Linked DNA regions of Geothrix sp. 21YS21S-2. The main gene of each other region encodes a partner of the protein of the gene in region 2 in a complex. Links are inferred from orthologs where the notes say so. Each region holds a gene or a part of one and is shown on either strand. Other genes may lie near its edges. The genes, in order: xseB and xseA.

The links.
Region 1: the proteins of xseA (region 2) and xseB are in contact, whole or in part, in a cryo-EM structure (PDB 8TXR), measured with the Escherichia coli proteins. The link is inferred for Geothrix sp. 21YS21S-2 from one-to-one orthologs.

Annotation. Positions count from the first base shown.
Region 1 is NZ_CP132910.1:3,144,140-3,153,316, reverse strand. The notes cover bases 2,553-5,216. They hold xseB (exodeoxyribonuclease VII small subunit), read right to left. Parts: upstream 4,171-5,216; coding sequence 3,934-4,170; downstream 2,553-3,933. Other genes in these bases: RAH40_RS13790 (sigma-54 dependent transcriptional regulator), read left to right, coding at 5,047-5,216; RAH40_RS13795 (DUF4412 domain-containing protein), read right to left, coding at 4,193-4,948; RAH40_RS13805 (polyprenyl synthetase family protein), read right to left, coding at 3,032-3,937; dxs (1-deoxy-D-xylulose-5-phosphate synthase), read right to left, coding at 2,553-3,035. Outside these bases: RAH40_RS13820 (hypothetical protein), read left to right, coding at 1-129; RAH40_RS13815 (hypothetical protein), read right to left, coding at 131-1,009; more of dxs, read right to left, coding at 1,089-2,552; more of RAH40_RS13790, read left to right, coding at 5,217-6,477; RAH40_RS13785 (hypothetical protein), read left to right, coding at 6,484-7,743; RAH40_RS13780 (response regulator), read right to left, coding at 7,792-9,177. UniProt on the Escherichia coli protein: Bidirectionally degrades single-stranded DNA into large acid-insoluble oligonucleotides, which are then degraded further into small acid-soluble oligonucleotides.
Region 2 is NZ_CP132910.1:4,700,024-4,709,376, reverse strand. The notes cover bases 5,901-8,740. They hold xseA (exodeoxyribonuclease VII large subunit), read right to left. Parts: upstream 8,056-8,740; coding sequence 6,745-8,055; downstream 5,901-6,744. Other genes in these bases: RAH40_RS20705 (aspartate aminotransferase family protein), read right to left, coding at 8,059-8,740; RAH40_RS20715 (TetR/AcrR family transcriptional regulator), read right to left, coding at 6,012-6,695; RAH40_RS20720 (HlyD family secretion protein), read right to left, coding at 5,901-6,015. In the rest of the region: RAH40_RS20745 (Pls/PosA family non-ribosomal peptide synthetase), read left to right, coding at 1-1,417; RAH40_RS20740 (4'-phosphopantetheinyl transferase superfamily protein), read left to right, coding at 1,414-1,962; RAH40_RS20735 (GDSL-type esterase/lipase family protein), read right to left, coding at 2,007-2,783; RAH40_RS20730 (ABC transporter permease), read right to left, coding at 2,862-3,974; RAH40_RS20725 (ABC transporter ATP-binding protein), read right to left, coding at 3,971-4,996; more of RAH40_RS20720, read right to left, coding at 4,993-5,900; more of RAH40_RS20705, read right to left, coding at 8,741-9,353. UniProt on the Escherichia coli protein: Bidirectionally degrades single-stranded DNA into large acid-insoluble oligonucleotides, which are then degraded further into small acid-soluble oligonucleotides.

The DNA.
Region 1 (9,177 bases), 1.6 Mb from region 2 along the record:
AAGGTGGTGGTCAAGCGCATCGCCTTCTACCGCCGCGACGAGGTGAAACAGCAGGTGGCCTTCAGCCTCACCGAGGATCTGCTGGAGCGCCTCATGTCCGATCTGAGGCAGGTGCTGAGCCCCGTCTAGGTCAGGGGATCGGGACGAAGGTGAGTCCGCCCGCCGGCCCGCGCAGGACGGCGCTGTTGTCCAGGATTCCCACCAGGACGGCTTTTTCGTCCGCGCCCGTGGGCAGGAACAGGAGGTCGTGGGTGGTCAGGTCCAGCCGGGCCAGCATGAGGCCCTTACCCTCACCGGGTGGCAACTGGTACGCCGGCACGGCCATGAGGGCGACATTGTTGTTCATCCACCAGGCCAGGCCGCCCCGGTCCCCGTCCGCCAGGGCCAGCAGGGGCAGGGGCTTGCCTTTCACGGTGAAGTCCTCGGTGCCGGTGCGGGTGCCTTTTTCGATATCGAGAAGGTCCAGGCGGAGGCTCTCCCCGGAGGTGAGCAGGACCTTGCCGTCCTCCCGGATGGCCACGCGGTGGCGTACCTGGGCGGCGAGGCCCCCCTTGGACGGCTTGATGCCGTAGGTCCACATCACCGCGCCGCCCTTCAGGTCCCTCCGCTCCAGGTAGGGCTCCTTGGTGCGGTAGCACAGCACGAAGCTGCGGGCGTCCCAGGCCAGGTCGGCCACCTCGGCGGGCAGGGAGTAGGAGGTGCCGGCCTTGCCGGTCTTCTCCAGCCGCTGGAGGGTCGTGGACGTGACAATCCACGCGTTGCCGGCGGGATCCAGGACCCATTTCTCCGGGGGCGCATCCAGCCTGGATACCGCCAGCATCTCGGTGGTGCCCGTGTCCCTGGACCAGACCCGGAGCGCGCGGGCCGCCGGGTCGAGGAAGACGCAGGAGCCGTCCCGGTCGAAGGACGCCCAGCCGGTGGCGCTCTTCACGGGGTCCCAGTCCTGGCCGAAGGCCGGGACGGCGGCGAGGAGGACGAAGGCTGCGGTCAGAGCGCTGGCTGGATTCAACGAGGCCTCGGGTCGGTCTGGGGTTGGGCTGTATCAACCATAGACAAGGCCATCGCCACGGGCAAGAAATCAGGCGTACTTAATTTGCAGCCTGGCTGGAAGGCAGTTGGATCGGTAGTTTCCGATGGAAATCAACGATTCGTTCATATAGGGCTCGGGGGCTCAGGCCCTCTTCGTCCAGGAGCAGCGCCTGGTCCCCGTGATGGACGATGTGGTCCGGCACGGCGCAGCGGAGCAGGGGCCGGAGGATGCCCTGGTCCGCCAGGAGCTCGGCCACGGCCGCCGTGAAGCCGCCCGGGGCGCAACCCTCCTCCAGGGCCACGACGCCCCGGACCTTGCGGCTCCAGTGGCTGATGAGGTCCCCGTCCAGGGGCTTGACGAAGCGCGCGTTGATGACGGCGCAGGAAATCCCCTCCGCGGCGAGCCGCTGGGCCAGGGCCTCGGCCGGCGCCACCAGGGTGCCCAGGGCCACCAGCAGGAGGTCGCTTCCCTCCCGGAGGAGCTCCCCCTTGCCGATGGGCAGGGCGGCGATGGGATCCTGGAGCGGCACCCCCAGCGCGTTGCCCCGGGGGTAGCGCAGGGCCGCGGGGCGGTTGCTGTAGATGGCGGTGAACAGCATCTGGCGGAGCTCGTTCTCGTCCTTGGGGGCCATGATGACGATGTTGGGCATGCACCGCAGGAAGGACAGGTCGTAGAGGCCGTGGTGGGTGGGGCCGTCGGCGCCCACGATGCCTCCCCGGTCCATGGCGAAGGTCACGGGCAGGTTCTGCAGGCACACGTCGTGCAGCACCTGGTCGAAGCCCCGCTGCAGGAAGGTGGAATAGATGGCCACCACGGGCCGGAGGCCCTGGCAGGCCAGGCCCGCGCCGAAGGTGACGGCGTGCTGCTCGGCGATGCCCACGTCGAAGCAGCGCGTGGGGTGAGCCTTCTGGAAGATGTTCAGGCCCGTGCCGTCCAGCATGGCGGCGGTGACGGCGACGATCTTGGGGTCCTTGCGGGCCAGCTCCGTGAGGGTCGTGCCGAACACGCTCGTGTACGAGGGCATCGCCGGCTTCGCGGGGTCCACGGGGGCCTTGCGGATCTCCCCGGCCTCGGCGTCGAAGGCGGTGACGCCATGCCACTTGAGGGGGTCCTTCACGGCGGGGTCGTAGCCGAAGCCCTTCTTGGTCTGCACGTGGAGGAGCACGGGACCCTCGGCCATGCGCTCCTTGGCCTCGCCCAGGCCGCGCAGGAGGGCCGCCACGTCGTGGCCGTTGACCGGGCCGATGTACTTCAGGCCCAGGTCCTCGAAGAGCAGCCCCGGCACCGCGATGCGCTTGAAGGATTCCTCGCTCCACTTGGCGACCTTGGCCAGGCGCTTGCTGACGCTGGCCACGGGGATGGCCTTGATGGCGTACTCGATGCGGTCCCGCCAGCGGTTGTAGTACTGGCCGTTGATCATCTGGTTCAGGTAGCCCTGGAGCGAACCCACGTTGGGGTTGATGCTCATGTCGTTGTCGTTGAGGATCACCATGAACTTGCGCGTCTCCAGGAACCCGGCCTGGTTGAGGCCCTCGAAGGCCATGCCCGCGGTCATGGAGCCGTCGCCGATGACGGCGATGCTGGAGAAGTCCTGGCCCAGCAGGTCCCGGGCCTGGGCCATGCCCAGGGCCGCCGAGATGGAGGTGCTGGCGTGCCCGGCGCCGAAGTGGTCGTAGACGCTCTCCTCGCGCTTGAGGAAGCCCGACAGCCCCCCGTGCTTGCGCAGGGTGGGGAAGCGGTCCTTGCGGCCCGTGAGGATCTTGTACGGGTAGGCCTGGTGGCCCACGTCCCACACGATGCGGTCCACGAGGAAGTCGAAGTGGTGCATGAGGGCCACGGTGAGCTCCACCGTGCCCAGGTTGGAGCTGAAGTGGCCTCCGGTGACGCTGATGGAGTCGATGAGGAACTGGCGCAGCTCCAGGGCCAGCTGTTCCATCTGGATCAGGGAGAAATGCTGGATCTGCTGGGGCGCCGTGACGGAATCGAGGAGGGGTTGCCGGCTCACGCGCTGCGCCCCGCCAAGTACGTGGCCAAGGCCGTCAGGGAATGCGGATTCGGAAGCGATAGTAGCTGACATTGGGCACGCTCGGTGGCCTCCCGCAAGGCGTTGCGGGCTCCAGCGAGCCCGAGCAGCAGGGGGTAGGTGATTTTACCCTTGCCCTCGTCTTTGCCAACCCGCTTCCCCATGGCTTCCTGGGTGGAGGTGGCGTCGAGGATGTCGTCCTGGATCTGGAAGGCGAGCCCCAGGGCTTCTCCGGCCTCCCGCAGGGCGGCCCGCTCCTCCGGGGCGGCGGCGCCCGCGATGGCGCCCAGCTCCAGGGAGGCCCGGAGCAGGGCCCCGGTCTTCAGGCGGTGGATGACCTGCAGTTCGGCCAGGCTCACGGGATCGGCGCCCCGGGTGCGGGCCTCGCCCTCCAGGTCCAGGGCCTGGCCGCCCACCATGCCGCGCCAGCCCGCGGCCTCCCCCAGCACCCGGATGGCCTCCACCCGACGGGAGGGAGGGAGGTCGGCATCGGAGGCCAGGACCGTGAAGGCCTCGGTGAGGAGGCCATCGCCCGCCAGAATGGCCGGCCCCTCGCCGAAGGCCACGTGGCACGTGGGCTTGCCCCGGCGGAGGTCGTCGTCGTCCATGGCCGGAAGGTCGTCGTGGATGAGCGAGTAGGTGTGGATGTACTCCAGCGCCACGGCACAGGGCAGGGCCGCCTCGGCCCTGGCGCCCACGGCCTCGGCGGCCAGCATGCACAGCACGGGCCGGATGCGCTTGCCGCCGGCCTGGAGGCTGTAGGTCATGGCCAGGGCCAGGTTGGCGGCCTCGCCCTGGGCGAAGGGCAGGAGGTAGCGGGACTCGAAGAGGGGGAGGAGGCGGTCGAGATCCGCCTTGACCTGCTGGGGCGCCGGGAGGGTCAAGCCTGCTCCCCTTCCAGGGGCTCGGCGCGGTACTCCCCGCCCAGGCCCTGCTTGAGCACCTCCACCCGCCGCTGGGCCGCGGCCAGCTGCTGCTGGAGGGTCCGGCTCAGGCCGACCCCCTCCTCGAACTGCTGGAGGGCCTCCTCCAGGCCGAGGTTCCCGGCTTCCAGCCGCTGCACCAGGGCCTCCAGCCGGTCCAGTCCGTCGTCGAAGGAGGGGGTCGGATTCGTCATCCTTCCATTGTACCGGCCGGGTCTACTTTTTCTTCATCATCTCCTCGCGCATCTTCTTCCCCGCATCCTCGGTCCTGTAGTCCGCGGGGAGGGCGAAGGTGGCGGCGGGCACCGGGCCCTGCTCGATCTTCGTGGCCTCGGTGGCCACGTCCATGCCCATCATGCCGGTCATGTGGGTCTTGAGGGGGATGCCCTTGATCTTGGCCATCTCCTCGTAGAGCCGCTTGAAGCTCGCGCCCATGGGGCCGGCCTTGGCGAACTGCGCTGCGCGGGACTGGACCATCTTCATGTAGGCGGCATCGGGGATGGGCATCTTCAGGGTGGGGTCGGCGGAAAGGGCCATGACCAGCTTGCCCACCTTGATGTTCCAGGCCGTGCAGGAGCGCCCGGCCACGGTCTCGGGGCCCACCTTGTCCACCTTGAAGTCGTTGGGGTCGCCGAACATCGCGCCCATCATGGCCCCCATGCCCTCGGGCTGGGCGGCGTTGAGCGCGTCCAGGGCCGCCAGGGCGTCCTCGAAGCTCATCTTGGATATGAGTTTCTTCTTGTGGTCGATGGTGTAGGAGATGCCGTTCTTGAAGTCCACCAGGGTGTCCCGGCGGTCCTTCTCGTTGCGCACCATGTTGAATTCGCTGCTGTAGTAGTGGACCTCGGTGGAGGTCCCGCCGGCACCCATCATGCCTTTGGCCACCGAGTTGAAGGTGATGGTGAGATCGGCTGCGGCGAGGGCTCCGCACACCAGGGTTGCGGCCAAGGCAAGAACAAGGCGTAATCTCATTAGGAACTCCTGGGAAGGTTGACCCCAAATTACGCTCAAGCATTCCCGGATTCCAGAAGGAATTGTTGAAACTTCTAAGGACGAGGGTGGAAAAAACGATGGCCCGGATACTGGTTGTGGATGATTCCCAGGAAACCTGCGACCTCCTGGAGCTGCTCCTCGGGGAGGGCCTCGGCCTGGAGGTGGCCGTGGTCAAGGCCACCCGGCCCGAGGACGCCCTGCGACACCTCAGGGAGGGCGGTTTCGACCTGATGCTTTCGGACATCAACCTGGAGGCCAGCCTGGACGGCCTGGACCTGCTCAAGGCGGCCAAGCCCCTGGGGGTGGAGACCATCCTCCTCACCGGGTTCGGGACCCTGGAGAAGGCCCTGGAGGCCGTGCGGGAAGGCGCCTTCGACTTCATCTCCAAGCCCTGGAACAACGAGGACCTGCAGTCCCTGGTGAAGCGGGCCCTGCTCATGAAGGGTTCCCGCGGCGGGCCTAAGGATCCGGACACGGCCGTCGACCTCCATCAGAGCGTCATGATCGGCTCCAGCCCGAAGATGATGGAGGTCTACCGCACCATCGCCTCGCTGCAGAACAGCCGCACCACGGTGCTGATCATCGGCGAGAGCGGCACCGGCAAGGAGCTGGTGGCCCAGAACATCCACCTGAGCAGCGACCGCAAGGCCTGCCCGTTCGTGGCCATCAATTGCGGGGCCCTCACCGAGGGGCTGCTGGAGTCCGAGCTCTTCGGCCACGTGAAGGGCGCCTTCACCGGCGCCGTCCTGGACAAGAAGGGGCTCTTCGAGGAGGCGTCCGGAGGCACCATCTTCCTGGACGAGATCGGGGAGACCTCCCTGGGCTTCCAGGTGCGGCTCCTGCGGGTCCTGCAGGAGCAGGAGGTGCGCAAGGTGGGCGGCAACAAGACCGTCAAGGTGGACGTGCGGGTCATCGCCGCCAGCAACCGGGACCTTGCCGCCATGGTCAAGGCCGGCAAGTTCCGGGAGGACCTCTACTACCGGCTCTGCGTGGTGGAGATCCGGGTGCCTCCCGTGCGCGAGCGGTTCTCCCGGGACGCGCGCACCGGCAAGGTCCTCTCGGACATCCCCGCCCTCATGGACCACTTCCTGGCCGAGTGCAGCCGCAAGGACAGCCAGTTCTACCGCCTCAGGGCCGACGCGCGCCAGCAGCTGGAGGCCTACAGCTGGCCCGGCAACGTGCGGGAGATGGGCAACATCATCGAACACCTCACCCAGCTGAGCCGGGGCCGGGAGATCACCCCGGACGACTTCCCCGAGAAGATACGGGACGAGCTGCGCGCCAAGGGGACCAGCATCCCCGCCGCCCCCACCCCCCTCCTCGAGCTGATCAAGGACTGGGACCACCTGCCCACCCTCGAGGAGCTGGAGCGGCGCTACATCCAGGTGCTGCTCAAGCACGAGCACCGCAAGAGCCGCATCGCCGACATCCTGGGCAAGGACCGGACGACCCTCTACCGCAAGCTCAAGGACCTGGGCCTGGCGGAGGGCCCGGAGGAGGGACTCTGATGGAAAATGCAACGCGTTGCAGAATCCAACGGAGAAGACCTCAAGGTCAAATTATTAAGTAAAGCAATTGTTCAATTTATGTATTGGCCTGGTTCATGCATTCTTGTGCCCAGCTTCCGGCCGTGCCGGATTGAACCTGGAGAATCCATGAACAAGCTCGCAGCTCTGCTCATCGCGGCCGCCCTCATCAGCCCCGCGTTCGCCGAAGACGCCAAGAAGGACGTCAAGAAAGAGGAAGTGAAGAAGGTCGAAGTCAAGAAGGACGCCAAGAAGGACGTCAAGAAGGCTGAGCCCAAGAAGGAAGAGGCCAAGAAGGCCCTGACCGAAGAGAAGAAGGCCGAGGCCAAGAAGGCCGAGCCCAAGAAGGAAGAGGCCAAGAAGGATGCCAAGAAGGCTGCCAAGGCCGAGCCCAAGAAGGAAGAGGCCAAGAAGGCCCTGACCGAAGAGAAGAAGGCCGAGGCCAAGAAGGCCGAGCCCAAGAAGGAAGAGGCCAAGAAGGATGCCAAGAAGGCTGCCAAGGCCGAGCCCAAGAAGGAAGAGGCCAAGAAGGCCCTGACCGAAGAGAAGAAGGCCGAGGCCAAGAAGGCCGAGCCCAAGAAGGAAGAGGCCAAGAAGGATGCCAAGAAGGCTGCCAAGGCCGAGCCCAAGAAGGAAGAGGCCAAGAAGGCCCTGACCGAAGAGAAGAAGGAAGAGGCCAAGAAGGACGCCGCCCCCAAGGCCAAGAAGGCCAAGAAGGCTGCCAAGAAGGCCGAGAAGGCCGTCGAGCCCAAGAAGGAAGAGGCCAAGAAGGCCCTGACCGAAGAGAAGAAGGAAGAGGCCAAGAAGGATGCCGCCCCCAAGGCCAAGAAGGCCAAGAAGGCTGCCAAGAAGGCCGAGAAGGCTGTCGAGCCCAAGAAGGAAGAGGCCAAGAAGGCCCTGACCGAAGAGAAGAAGGCTGAAGCCAAGAAGGCCGAGCCCAAGAAGGAAGAGGCCAAGAAGGATGCCAAGAAGGCTGCCAAGGCCGAGCCCAAGAAGGAAGAGGCCAAGAAGGCCCTGACCGAAGAGAAGAAGGAAGAGGCCAAGAAGGACGCCGCCCCCAAGGCCAAGAAGGCCAAGGCTGCCAAGAAGGCCGAGAAGGCTGTCGAGCCCAAGAAGGAAGAGGCCAAGAAGGCCCTGACCGAAGAGAAGAAGGAAGAGGCCAAGAAGGACGCCGCCCCCAAGGCCAAGAAGGCCAAGAAGGCTGCCAAGAAGGCCGAGAAGGAAGCCGCTCCTGCCGAGAAGAAGTAGTCTCGATACGGACCAGCATTGAAAAGGGCCCCGCGAGGGGCCCTTTTCCTATGCCGGCGTGGCCCCCAGGAGGACCTGGAGCACGGCGTCCCGCAGGGAGGTCATGGTGTAGGGCTTGTGGAGGAAGGCGTCGGGCTTGAGGCTCCGGAGGGAGCCCGCCAGGACCTCGCTGGTGTAGCCGCTGCTCAGGATCACCTTGGCCCGGGGGTCCAGCTCCCGGATCTGGGTGGCGGCCTCGACGCCGTTGAGGTGCGGCATGGACAGGTCCATGACGATGATGGAGATGGCGTCCGCATGGGTCCGGTAGCATTCCAGGGCCTCGAGGCCGTCCTCGGCCAGGACGACCTCGAAGCCGGAGGCCATCAGGATCTCCGATGCGCACTGCCTGAGCATGGGCTCGTCGTCCACGAACAGCACCTTGCCCTGCGGGAGCACCAGGCTCGCGGGCTGCTCCGGGGCCTCCCCGCCCTCCGGCGCCTCCACCAGGGGAAGGTAGACCCTGAACACGGATCCGCCTCCGGGAACGCTGTCCACGGCGATGCCGCCCTCCCAGGCCCGGAGGATGCCCAGCACCGCCGACAGTCCCAGGCCCCGGCCGGTGAACTTGGTGGTGAAGAAGGGATCGAAGATCCTCGAAAGGATCTGATCCGTCATCCCGCAGCCCGAGTCCGCGACCTCCAGGACCGCATAGGCTCCGGGCCGCATCTGCGTCTGGGGCAGGAACGCCAGGGCCCCGGGCGGGTCGATGAGGTGCCGGCCGGCGCGTACGGTGATGGCCCCTTCCCTTTCCTCCCCGATGGCCTCGGCCGCGTTGTTGACCAGGCTGACCAGGATCTGGTGGAGCTGCGAAGGGTCCGCGTTGATCAGGAGGGGCTCGCCCGCCACGTCGACGCGAACGGCGATGCGCCTGGGGCAGGAGGCCTCGAACAGCTTTTCCATGCCTTTGACGAAGGTATTGAGGTCCAACAGGATGGGCAGCCAGGGCCCCCGGCCGGTGAAGGCGAGCATCTGGTTCGTGAGAAGCGCGGCCCGCTGCACGGCCTTCTCGATGTTGTCCAGGAAGGGCAGGGCCTGGCTTTCCGGGGGGTAGGCCTGGGTCAGGATTCCGCAGTTTCCCAGGATCGACGTCAGCAGGTTGTTGAAATCATGGGCGATCCCACCGGCCATGACCCGCAGGCTGTCCAGGCGCTGGGCCCTGCGGAGGGATTCCTCGGCCTCCTTCCAGGGGCTGATCTCCGTGTAGATCCCCAGGAACCGCTTCAGGTGGCCCGCGGGGTCGAAGGAGGGGGCGAGGGTGGCGTCCACCCAGTAGAAGGTGCCGTCCTTCGCCCGGTTCTTGATCTCCCCCTTCCAGACCCTGCCGGACAGCAGGGTCTCCCACAGGTTCCGCCAGAAGCAATCCTCGTGGCAGCCGCTGTTGAGGATCCGGTGGTC
Region 2 (9,353 bases):
CCGGCCGGGGCGCCCCCGCATCCTGGCCATGGCGGTGGCCCAGGGCCTGGCGGCCTTCATGGTGCCGGTGGTCTTCCTGTGCTCCATCCTTCCCGGCATGATGCTCCTGAACGAGCTGTGGGTCGACATCCCCGGGTACTTCGGCTACCTGTGGGCGGTCCCCCTGGCGGCCATCTCCTACGTGCTGCTCCTGGCCCTGATCATCATCGGCGTCAAGCGCCTGGTCATCGGCAGGGTGCGGGCCGGCACCTACGACCTCACCTCCGCCTACTACCTCCGGAAGTGGTTCGTCGACCAGCTGATGGAAGTCTCCCTGGACCTGCTGGGACCCCTCTACGCCACCCTCTACCTGAACCCCTGGTTCCGGGCCCTGGGCGCGAGGATCGGCCGGCGCGCCGAGATCTCCACCGCGGGCGCGGCCACGCCGGACCTCCTGGACATCGGGGAGGAGACCTTCATCGCCGACGCCGCCTCCCTGGGCACGCCCCGCTACGACCTGGGCCGCGTCACCCTGGCGCCGACCCGGGTGGGCCGGCGCGCCTTCGTGGGCAACAGTTCCGCCGTGCCCGGGGGCACGGCGCTGGGCGACCTCGCCCTGGTGGGCGTCCTGTCCGTTCCGCCCCTGGACCCCGCCGAGGCCGCGCGGGTCGACGCCTCCTGGCTGGGCTCCCCCGCCATCTACCTCCCCAGGCGCCACCACGCCGAGGGGTTCGGCGACGACCGGACCTTCACCCCCGGCCGGAGGCTGGTGGCCCTGCGCCTCTGCATCGAGTTCTTCCGGGTGACGCTGCCCGCCATGGCCTATGCCCTCCTCACCTGCCTGATGCTCACCACGCTGACCCTCCTGGAGGAGGGCTTCGGCATCGCGGCCGCGATCCTCCTCTTCCCGTTCCTGTACTTCGCCGCGGGCGTGGCGGCGTGCGCGTTCGCCGTGGGCATGAAATGGCTCCTCATCGGCCGCTACCGCCCCTGCGAGAAACCCCTCTGGTGCGGCTTCGTGTGGCGCACCGAGCTGGTGTCGGCGCTCCACGAGAACCTGGCCGCCTCCTGGCTGCTGAACCTCTGCCAGGGCACCGCCCTTCTGCCCCTCTATTTCCGCCTCCTGGGCGCCCGCATCGGCCGGGGCGTGCACATGGAGAGCATCTGGATGACGGAGTTCGACCTGGTGCGCATCGGCGACGGCGCCTGCCTGGGCCCGGACTGCACCATCCAGACCCACCTCTTCGAGGACCGGGTCATGAAGATGTCCACCATCGACCTGGGCGCGGGCTGTTCCGTGGGCACCGACGCCGTGGTCCTCTACGGCACCCGCATGGAGCCCGGCTCGCACCTGGGGGATCTCTCCCTTCTGATGAAGGGCGAGGTCCTGCCCGCGGGCAGCCGCTGGCACGGCAGCCCCGCGCGGAGGGTCGGGTGAGGCCCGCCTTCGCGTGCACCCCCGCCTTTTCCGAGGCCGCCGCCCTGCCCGGGCTCGCCCGGGAGCTGGGTCTGGCCGTCCCCGCGGCCTTCTCCGGCCACGACGCCCACGGCCGGCCCCGGGCCGAGGCCGGCGGGGTCCCGGTGCAGGTCAGCCTCGGCCGCTGCGGCGCGGTGGCCGCCGTGGCCCTGCGGCTCACGGGGCGGGTGGGGGTGGACCTGGTGGATCCCCGCTCCGGGATCCCCACCCGGGGCCTCCTGGATCTCGCGTCCCCCGGGGAGCGGGCCTGGCTGGAAAGCGTGCCCGAGGCGTCCAGGCGCCGGCGGCTCTTCCAGGTGTGGGCCTGCCGGGAGGCGCTCCTGAAGGCCCTGGGCATGGGCCTCTCCCTGGATCCCGGGGCGGTGGAGCTGGAGCCCGACGGGGAGGGCCTCAGGCCGTCCCGCGTCCTGGGGTGCCCATCCCCGCCGGAGGGCTGGCACGTGCACGTGTCGGACGGAGGGGGGCTGGCGGAAGGGCTGATCCTTGCCCTCGCGTGGGGAGAGTGACTTCGCCGGCGCGCGGATGCACCGGCCGCCGGCGCCCTGTCCCCTCAGCGGGCCAGGGCCCTGCGCAGGGCGGCTTCCACCAGGGGCGCCACGACGGCGTAGCCCGCGGCGTTCGGGTGGAGCCCGTCGTCGGCCAGGGCGCGCTTGAGCTGGCCGCGGCCGTCCACGGTGGCCGCATGGAGATCCGCCAGCTCCAGGTGCTTGTGCTCGCAGTGGGACCGGATCCACCGGTCCAGGGCCTGGATGCGGTCCAGGGGCCGCGTGACGAAGTAGTCCCGGGAGGCCTCGGTGTCGTTGTGGACGGGCAGGACGGTGCAAAGGACGGGGCGGATCCCGTTGGCCACGGCCAGGTCGGCCATGGAGGCGAGATTGGCCTCGATGTCCTCGAGGGCGATGGGACCCGTGTTTCCGGCGATGTCGTTGGTCCCCGCGAGGATGACGACCGCACGGGGGTGCAGGGCCACCACGTCCTGGCGAAAGCGCAGGAGCATCTGGCCCGTGGTCTGTCCGCTGATGCCGCGGTTCACGTAGGGCCGCCCTGGAAAGCTCGCCGCCAGGTCCCATATGTCCGTGATGGAGTCGCCCAGGAACACCACGCGGTCCTCCCCGGGGCGGGGCGCCTTGAGCCTGGCGTTGGCGTCCCGGTAGCGCGCCAGCTGGCCCCAGTCATCCATCAGCTCGGCCTGGATGGACCTGCGCCATTCCTGGAGGTGGCGTCTCGCCGTGGCCAGGGTGTCGGCGGGGTCCGGGGGAGGCGCCTGGCCGGAGAGGGAGGGGGCCGCGAGGGCGGCCAGGCACGTGAGGGTACGCCAGTTCGGCATGGGGACTCCGGGCAGGGGCGTTGGCGGTGTCATCGTGAGGGTGGTTCGAGGTCTTCACACTGATCCGTGAGGAACCGGCTAGAGGGTCCGCTTGAAGAGCCGGGTCGCGAGCACCAGCGCCAGCGTTCCGATGAGGCCCAGGTAGGCCAGGTCCGGCGCCAGCGCCGCGAAGCCCGCGTCCTTCAGGAGCACGGCCTTGAACCCGTGCACCGCGTAGGTGAAGGGATCCACCCTGGCGATGGCCCGCAGCCAGGCGGGGAAGGCCGCGATGGGGTAGATGGCGCCGCTGGGGAAGTAGAGGAGCGTGTTCAGGATGCCGAACATCGCCCGGGGCACCAGGGGGTCCTCCACCCGCACCATCAGGAGGAACATCAGGGCGTTGAAGGCGAAGGACGTCGCCACGATCATCAGCAGCAGCTGCAGCAGGAGCGCGGGGTGGAAGATGACGTCCATCCCCGCGATGAGGCTGCCCAGGATGGTCAGCACGAACCCCGCCAGGATCGCCTTGATCGCCCCCGAGGCCACCAGGCCCAGGACCAGTTCCAGCTTGGTGATCGGCGTGACCAGGAAGCCCTCGTGCACGCCCCGGGCCTTGTCGTCGATGTAGAGCATGCCGCCGCCGATCATGACGGAGACGAACATGGCCAGGGTGATCGAGCCCGGGAGCAGGTATTTCATGTACTCGACGAAGGGATACAGCTCCACGATGCGAAGCGCCACGGAGTTCACCACCCGCTGGTCCACCCTGGGACGGTTCAGCGATTCGGTCAGGGCCTGCATCTCCGCGGTGAGGCTCCCGCTGAGGAACTGGTCTGAGTTGTCCACCACGAACCCGATGGCGGGGTTCTCCCCGTTGAGCACCCTGCGCGAGTACTGCGGGGGGATGACCACGGCCGCGTCCAGGCGCCCGGAGCGCACGTCCTCCTGGGCCCGCTTGTCGCTGTCGTAGGGGATGGTGCGGAAGGTGCGGATGTTGGCGGCCACGGAATCGAAGGCCTCGTGGACCCGCAGGGCCTGGGGGCCGCCGTCGTAGTCCACCACGCCCACCCGGGCGTCGGTGATCTTGCCGCCGAAGGCGTTGCCGAGGATCACCAGCTGGATGAGGGGGAACACCATGGCGGTGAGCATGAGCGAGGGGGAGCGGAAGAACTTGCGCAGCTCCCGTTCGACGATTGCGAGCAGGCGCGTCATGGCTGCATCCCCGGCCTGGGCGGCAGGAAGGCCGTGTAGGTCTTGACCTGGGTGTCCCGCAGCTGGCGGCCCGTGTAGTGCACGAAGACGTCGTCCAGGGTGGTGTTCTGCACCGTGAGGGTGCGGATGGCGATGCCGTTGCGCACGGCCAGCTCCACCAGTTCGGTGGTGGTGCGGGAGCCGTTGGTGGTGAGCACCCGGAACATCCCGGCGCCCTCGGCCTGGACGCTGGTGACCTCCCCGAGGGCGCCCAGCCGGGCCTCCCAGTCCTCCGGCGGCTCCTGGAACTGGGCCTCGATCACGTTGTTCCCGGGCACGCTCTGCTTGAGCTTCGCCGGCGTGTCCAGGGCCACGAGCCTTCCGTGGTCCACGATGGCGATGCGGTCGCAGAGGCGGTCCGCCTCGTCCATGTAGTGGGTGGTGATGAGGATGGTGAGCTGCTTGCGGGCCTTGAGCTTGTTGAGCATCTCCCACACCGCCACCCGGGACACGGGGTCGAGGCCGGTGGTGGGCTCGTCGAGGAAGAAGATGCGGGGGTTGTGCACCAGGCCGCGGGCGATCTCCAGGCGCCGGCGCATGCCTCCGGAAAGCGTCTTGGTCTCGGCGTCCCGCCACTTCACCAGGTCCACCGCCTCCAGGAGCTCCTCGATGTTGGCGCGCCGCTCGGCCCGGGGCACGTTGTAGAGCTTGGCGTAGATGGAGAGGTTCTCCTCCACGGTCAGGTTGATGTCGCTGGTGAGGGCCTGGGGGATGACGCCCATGCAGTGCCGCGCGGCGTCGGCCTCCCCGGCCACGTCGTGGCCCTCGATCCAGGCGCGGCCCGAGGTGATGGGGATGAGGGTCGTCATCATGCGGATGAGGGTGCTCTTCCCGGCCCCGTTGGGGCCCAGGAGCCCGAAGGTCTCGCCGGGGCGCACGTCCAGGCTGATGCCCCTGACGGCCTCGAAGTCGCCGAAGCGCTTGACGACGTTCTCCACCCGGATGGCCGCCCCGGACAGGTCCTTGTCGGGATTCGGCTTCACCGGCGCACCAGCCTGGCCTTGGGAACCAGCACCTCGGCGGTCATGCCGGGCACGTAGCGCTCCCCGGGGTTGGGAATGAGGAGCTTGATGCGGATGGTCTTGATGTCGCGCTTGCGCCGGCTCACGTCCCGCTGGGTGGCGAAGTCGCCCTCGGCGGCCTTCAGGAGCACGGTCCCCTGCACCAGGGCCCCGCCCGGCATGCGCACCTTCAGGGCGTCCCCCAGCTGCACGGCGTCGGCCTCGGTCTCGGCCACGGCCGCGTAGACCCAGGTCTGACCCAGGTCCACGATGGTCACGATGGGCGCGCCCGCGGCGACCACTTCGCCCTGCCGGGCCGCCCAGATCCCCACCTTCCCGGACACGGGGGCCACGATGCGGGTGTAGCCCAGGCGCGCCCCGGCCAGGGAATCCTGGGCACGGGCGGAGGCCGCGTTCTCCGCGGCCGCCACCGCCTGGCGGGTGCGGGCCTGGGCGGCCCCGAGGGCGGCCTCGGCGGCCGCGGCCTGTTCGCGGGCCGCATGCTCCCGGGCCAGGGCGGCCTTGAGGGCCTGCACGGCCGAGTCCCGGTCCTGCGCGCTGAGGATCCCCTGGCCGGCCAGGGCCACGGTGCGCCGGGTCAGGTTCTCCTGGTTCTCGCGGTTGGCCGCAGCCTCGGCGAGGCTGGCGGCGGCGGCGCTGCGCGAGGCGCGGGCGCTGGCCACAGCCTGGTCCGTATCCCCCCGGGTGCTCTCGGCCGTGGCCTTCATGGCGCCGTACTGGGCCTCGGAGGCGCCCTTGGCCGCTGCCAGCTCGCCCGGGTCGAGGAGGGCGACGAGGTCGCCGGCCTTGACGTCCTGGCCCTCGGTGACGGCCAGCTTCTCGATGCGGCCCAGGATCTGGGCGCTGACCACCACCTGGTTGGCGTCCACGGTGCCCATGAGCGCCAGGTCCGGGGAGTGGTCGGTGGTGGCGTAGAAGTAGCCCAGGGCCACCAGGAGGAGCGCTCCCAGGAGCGCGAAGATGCGGTAGCGGGGATTCACGGCTGTTCACCTCGAGGTTCGGACAGGATCCGGGCGGCCGCGAGGCGGCCCTGGGAGGGTTCGGAGAAGAGGATGCTCGCGGCGAAGTCCAGCAGCGCTTCCCGCTGCCGGGCCAGCCGCGCCGGGTCCCGCGGGTCCTCCCCGGTGATCTCCCGGTAGATGGGCGCGGAAATGAAGTAGAACGTGTTCGCCCCCGTGAGGGAGACGAGGACGGGCTCCGGGTCCAGGGGCCGCAGCTCGCCGCTGCGGGCGCCCTCGTCCAGCACCGCGGCCAGGGCGGCGTGCAGGGGCCGGAAGGCGATGTCGACGATGCGCGAGATCCGGGTGGCCTGGCCCGACCGGGCCCGCATCATCTCGTGCCCCAGGAGCCGCGTGAAGGCCCCCGCCGAAGCCAGGTGGTCGAAGTGGGCCAGGAAGTGCCGCAGCAGCCGCTCCCCCGGGGTCCCCGGCCCCTGGAGGTTCCTGAGGAAGCTCTCCACCAGCCCGGTGAAGACCTCGTCCAGCACGGCGCCGTAGAGTCCTTCCTTGGTTCCAAAATAATAGTGGATCAAGGCCTTGTTCAAGCCGGCGGCCTTGGCGATGGCCTCGGTGCGGGCCCCGGCCTCCCCTTCCCGGGCGAATTCCGCCATGGCGGCCTTCAGGATGGCGCTGCGGGTGGCATCGGTACGGGGGGCGGACATGGGTTAACCAAAAAGTTAAACCATATGGTTAAACCATCCGATCAAGTTGTCAAGGGCCAGGGTCCAGTTCCGCCCCCCGCACCCCGTCCTGCCACTGCAGCTCCACCTGGGCCTTCGGCCCGGCCTGGGCGGCGCGGGTGACGACCCGCCCCCGGGCATCCTTGACCAGCACGAAGCCCCGCTCCAGGGGCCCCCGGGGATCCATGGGCCCGAGCCGGGCCCCCAGGACCTCCAGGCGGTGGGCGCGCCGGCGCAGGCCGCCGTCGGCGGCGGGGGCGAGGCGCTGGCGCAGGAGGTCCAGGCGGGCCCCGGCCTTGTCCAGGCGCCGCTGGGGATGGGCCAGGTGGAGGCGCTGGACCAGGGCCTGGAACCGGGGGAAGGCGCCGGTGCCGGCCAGCTGGAGGCGGTGGTGGAGGGCCGCGAGGCGTTCCCCGGCGCGCTGGAGGCGATCCGGAACCGCATGCATGCCCCGGCTGTCCGAGAGGAGGTTCAGGGTGCTCTCCAGGCCCCGCAGGCGCCAGGCCATGCGCGCCACCAGGGCCTCGGTGCGTCGGCGCAGCTCGCTGGCCAGCGCCGCGCGGTCGGGAGTTGCCAATTCCGCGGCCTGGCTGGGCGTGGCGGCGCGGCGGTCCGCGGCCAGGTCCACCAGGGTGGTGTCGATCTCGTGCCCCACGCCGGTGACGATGGGCAGCCGGCACGCGGCCACGGCCTTCACCAGGTCTGGGTCGTTGAAGGACCAAAGGTCCTCCAGGCTGCCGCCGCCCCGCACCATGAGGATGGCGTCGCAGCCCCAGAAGGCGTCCTGGATCTCCTGCAGGGCGAGGAGGTTCTCCGGCACCGAGCGGTCCCCCTGGGCCGCGGCGGGGGCGATGAGCAGGTCCACCCCGGGGGCCCGGCGCAGGGTCACCTCCAGGACGTCCCGCAGGGCCGCGCCGCCCAGGGCGGCCACGATGCCCAGCTTCCGGGGGGAGGCCGGCAGGGGGCGCCGGGGCCGGTCGAAGACGCCCTGGGCGCGCAGGTCGGCCTCCAGCTGGCGCAGCCGGGCCTGGAGGTCGCCCTTGCCGGCGGGCTCGCAGTGGGTGACGGCCAGGGAGAGGGTGCCCCCGGCCACGTAGAGGTTCAGGGAGCCCTTGACCACCACGCGGTCGCCGTCCCTGGGCGCGGCCTTCAGGAAGCGCTGCTGGCTGGCCCACACCGCGCAGGAGAGCGCCGCGCCCTCCTCCTTGAGGGTGAAGTACCAGTGGCGCCCCGAGGTGCGGGCGTTGGAGACCTCCCCGGCCACGCACACGGCGGCGAAGGGGGGCTCGATCCGCGTCTTGATCTGCTCAAGCAGCCGTTTGACGGAGAGCGGCGCGTCCAAGGGTCACCCCGCGGCGCGCATGGAAGCCTCGATGAGCGCCTCCCAGAGCCCCTCCACGTCGGCGAGCTCCGTGGCCGAACTGCCGATGGAGACCCGGATGATCTGGCGGCCCTTCAGGACGGAGGGCGTGAGGTAGTACTTCCCCGACTTGTTGACCGCCCCGAGAAGGGCGAGGTTGTGGGCCCGCAGCTCGGCCTCGTCCGTCATGCCCTCGGGGACGTGGCGCACGCACACGGTCTGGAGGCTCACGGGGGCCATGAGCTCCCAGCCGCCGGTGGCCTGCACCTGGGCCTTGAGCCACTGGGCGTTGGCCAGGTCCCGGCGCACCCGGGCCTGGAGGCCCTCGACGCCCTGGGAGCGCACCAGGAACCACAGCTTCAGGGCCCGGAAGCGCCGGCCCAGGGGGATGCCCCAGTCGCGCAGGTTCTTCACCTGGCCGTCCTGGTCGGTGTGCAGGTAGCTGGGGTTGGTGCTCATGACCCGGATGAGGTGCTCGGGGTCCTTGACGAAGTAGGCGGAGAGGTCGAAGCCGGTGCCCATCCACTTGTGGGGGTTCAGCACGAGGGAGTCCGCGCTCTCGATGCCCTCCCACATGACCCGGCACTCGGGGCAGATCATGGCCGTGCCGGCCATGGCCGCGTCCACGTGGAGCCAGATGCCGTGGCGGGCCGAAAGCCTGGCCATGCCCGCGAGCGGGTCCACGGCCGTGGTGGCGGTGGTGCCGATGGCCGCCACCATGGCGCAGGGCCGGCGCCCCGCGGCCAGGTCCTCGAGAATGGCCTTCTCCAGAAGGTCCAGGCGCAGGGCGTGATTGGCGTCCGTGGGAATCAGCCGCAGGTTGTCCCGGCCGAAGCCCGCCAGAAGCGCGGCCTTCTCGATGGAGCTGTGGGCCTGGTCGGAGGCGTACACCACCAGGGGCGCCTCCTCGGCCTGGAACCCGCCCCGGCTCTGGCCGAAGGCGCAGGACCATTCCCGGGCGCACAGCAGCGCGCAGAAGGTGGCCGTCGAGGCCGTGTCCTGGATGACCCCGGTGAACTCGGGCCCGAGCCCCAGCATCTGCCGGAGCCAGTCCATGACCACTTCCTCCACCTCCGTGGCGGCGGGGCTGGTCTGCCAGCTCATGCCCTGGGCCCCCAGGCCCGCGCAGGCCATGTCGGCCAGCACCGAGGCCAGGTCGGAATTGGAGGGGAAGTAGGCGAAGAATCCCGGGTGGTTCCAGTGGGTGATGCCCGGCAGGACGATGCGGTCCAGGTCCCCCGTGACGGCGTCGAGCCCTCCGCCCTTCTGGGGAGGCGTGG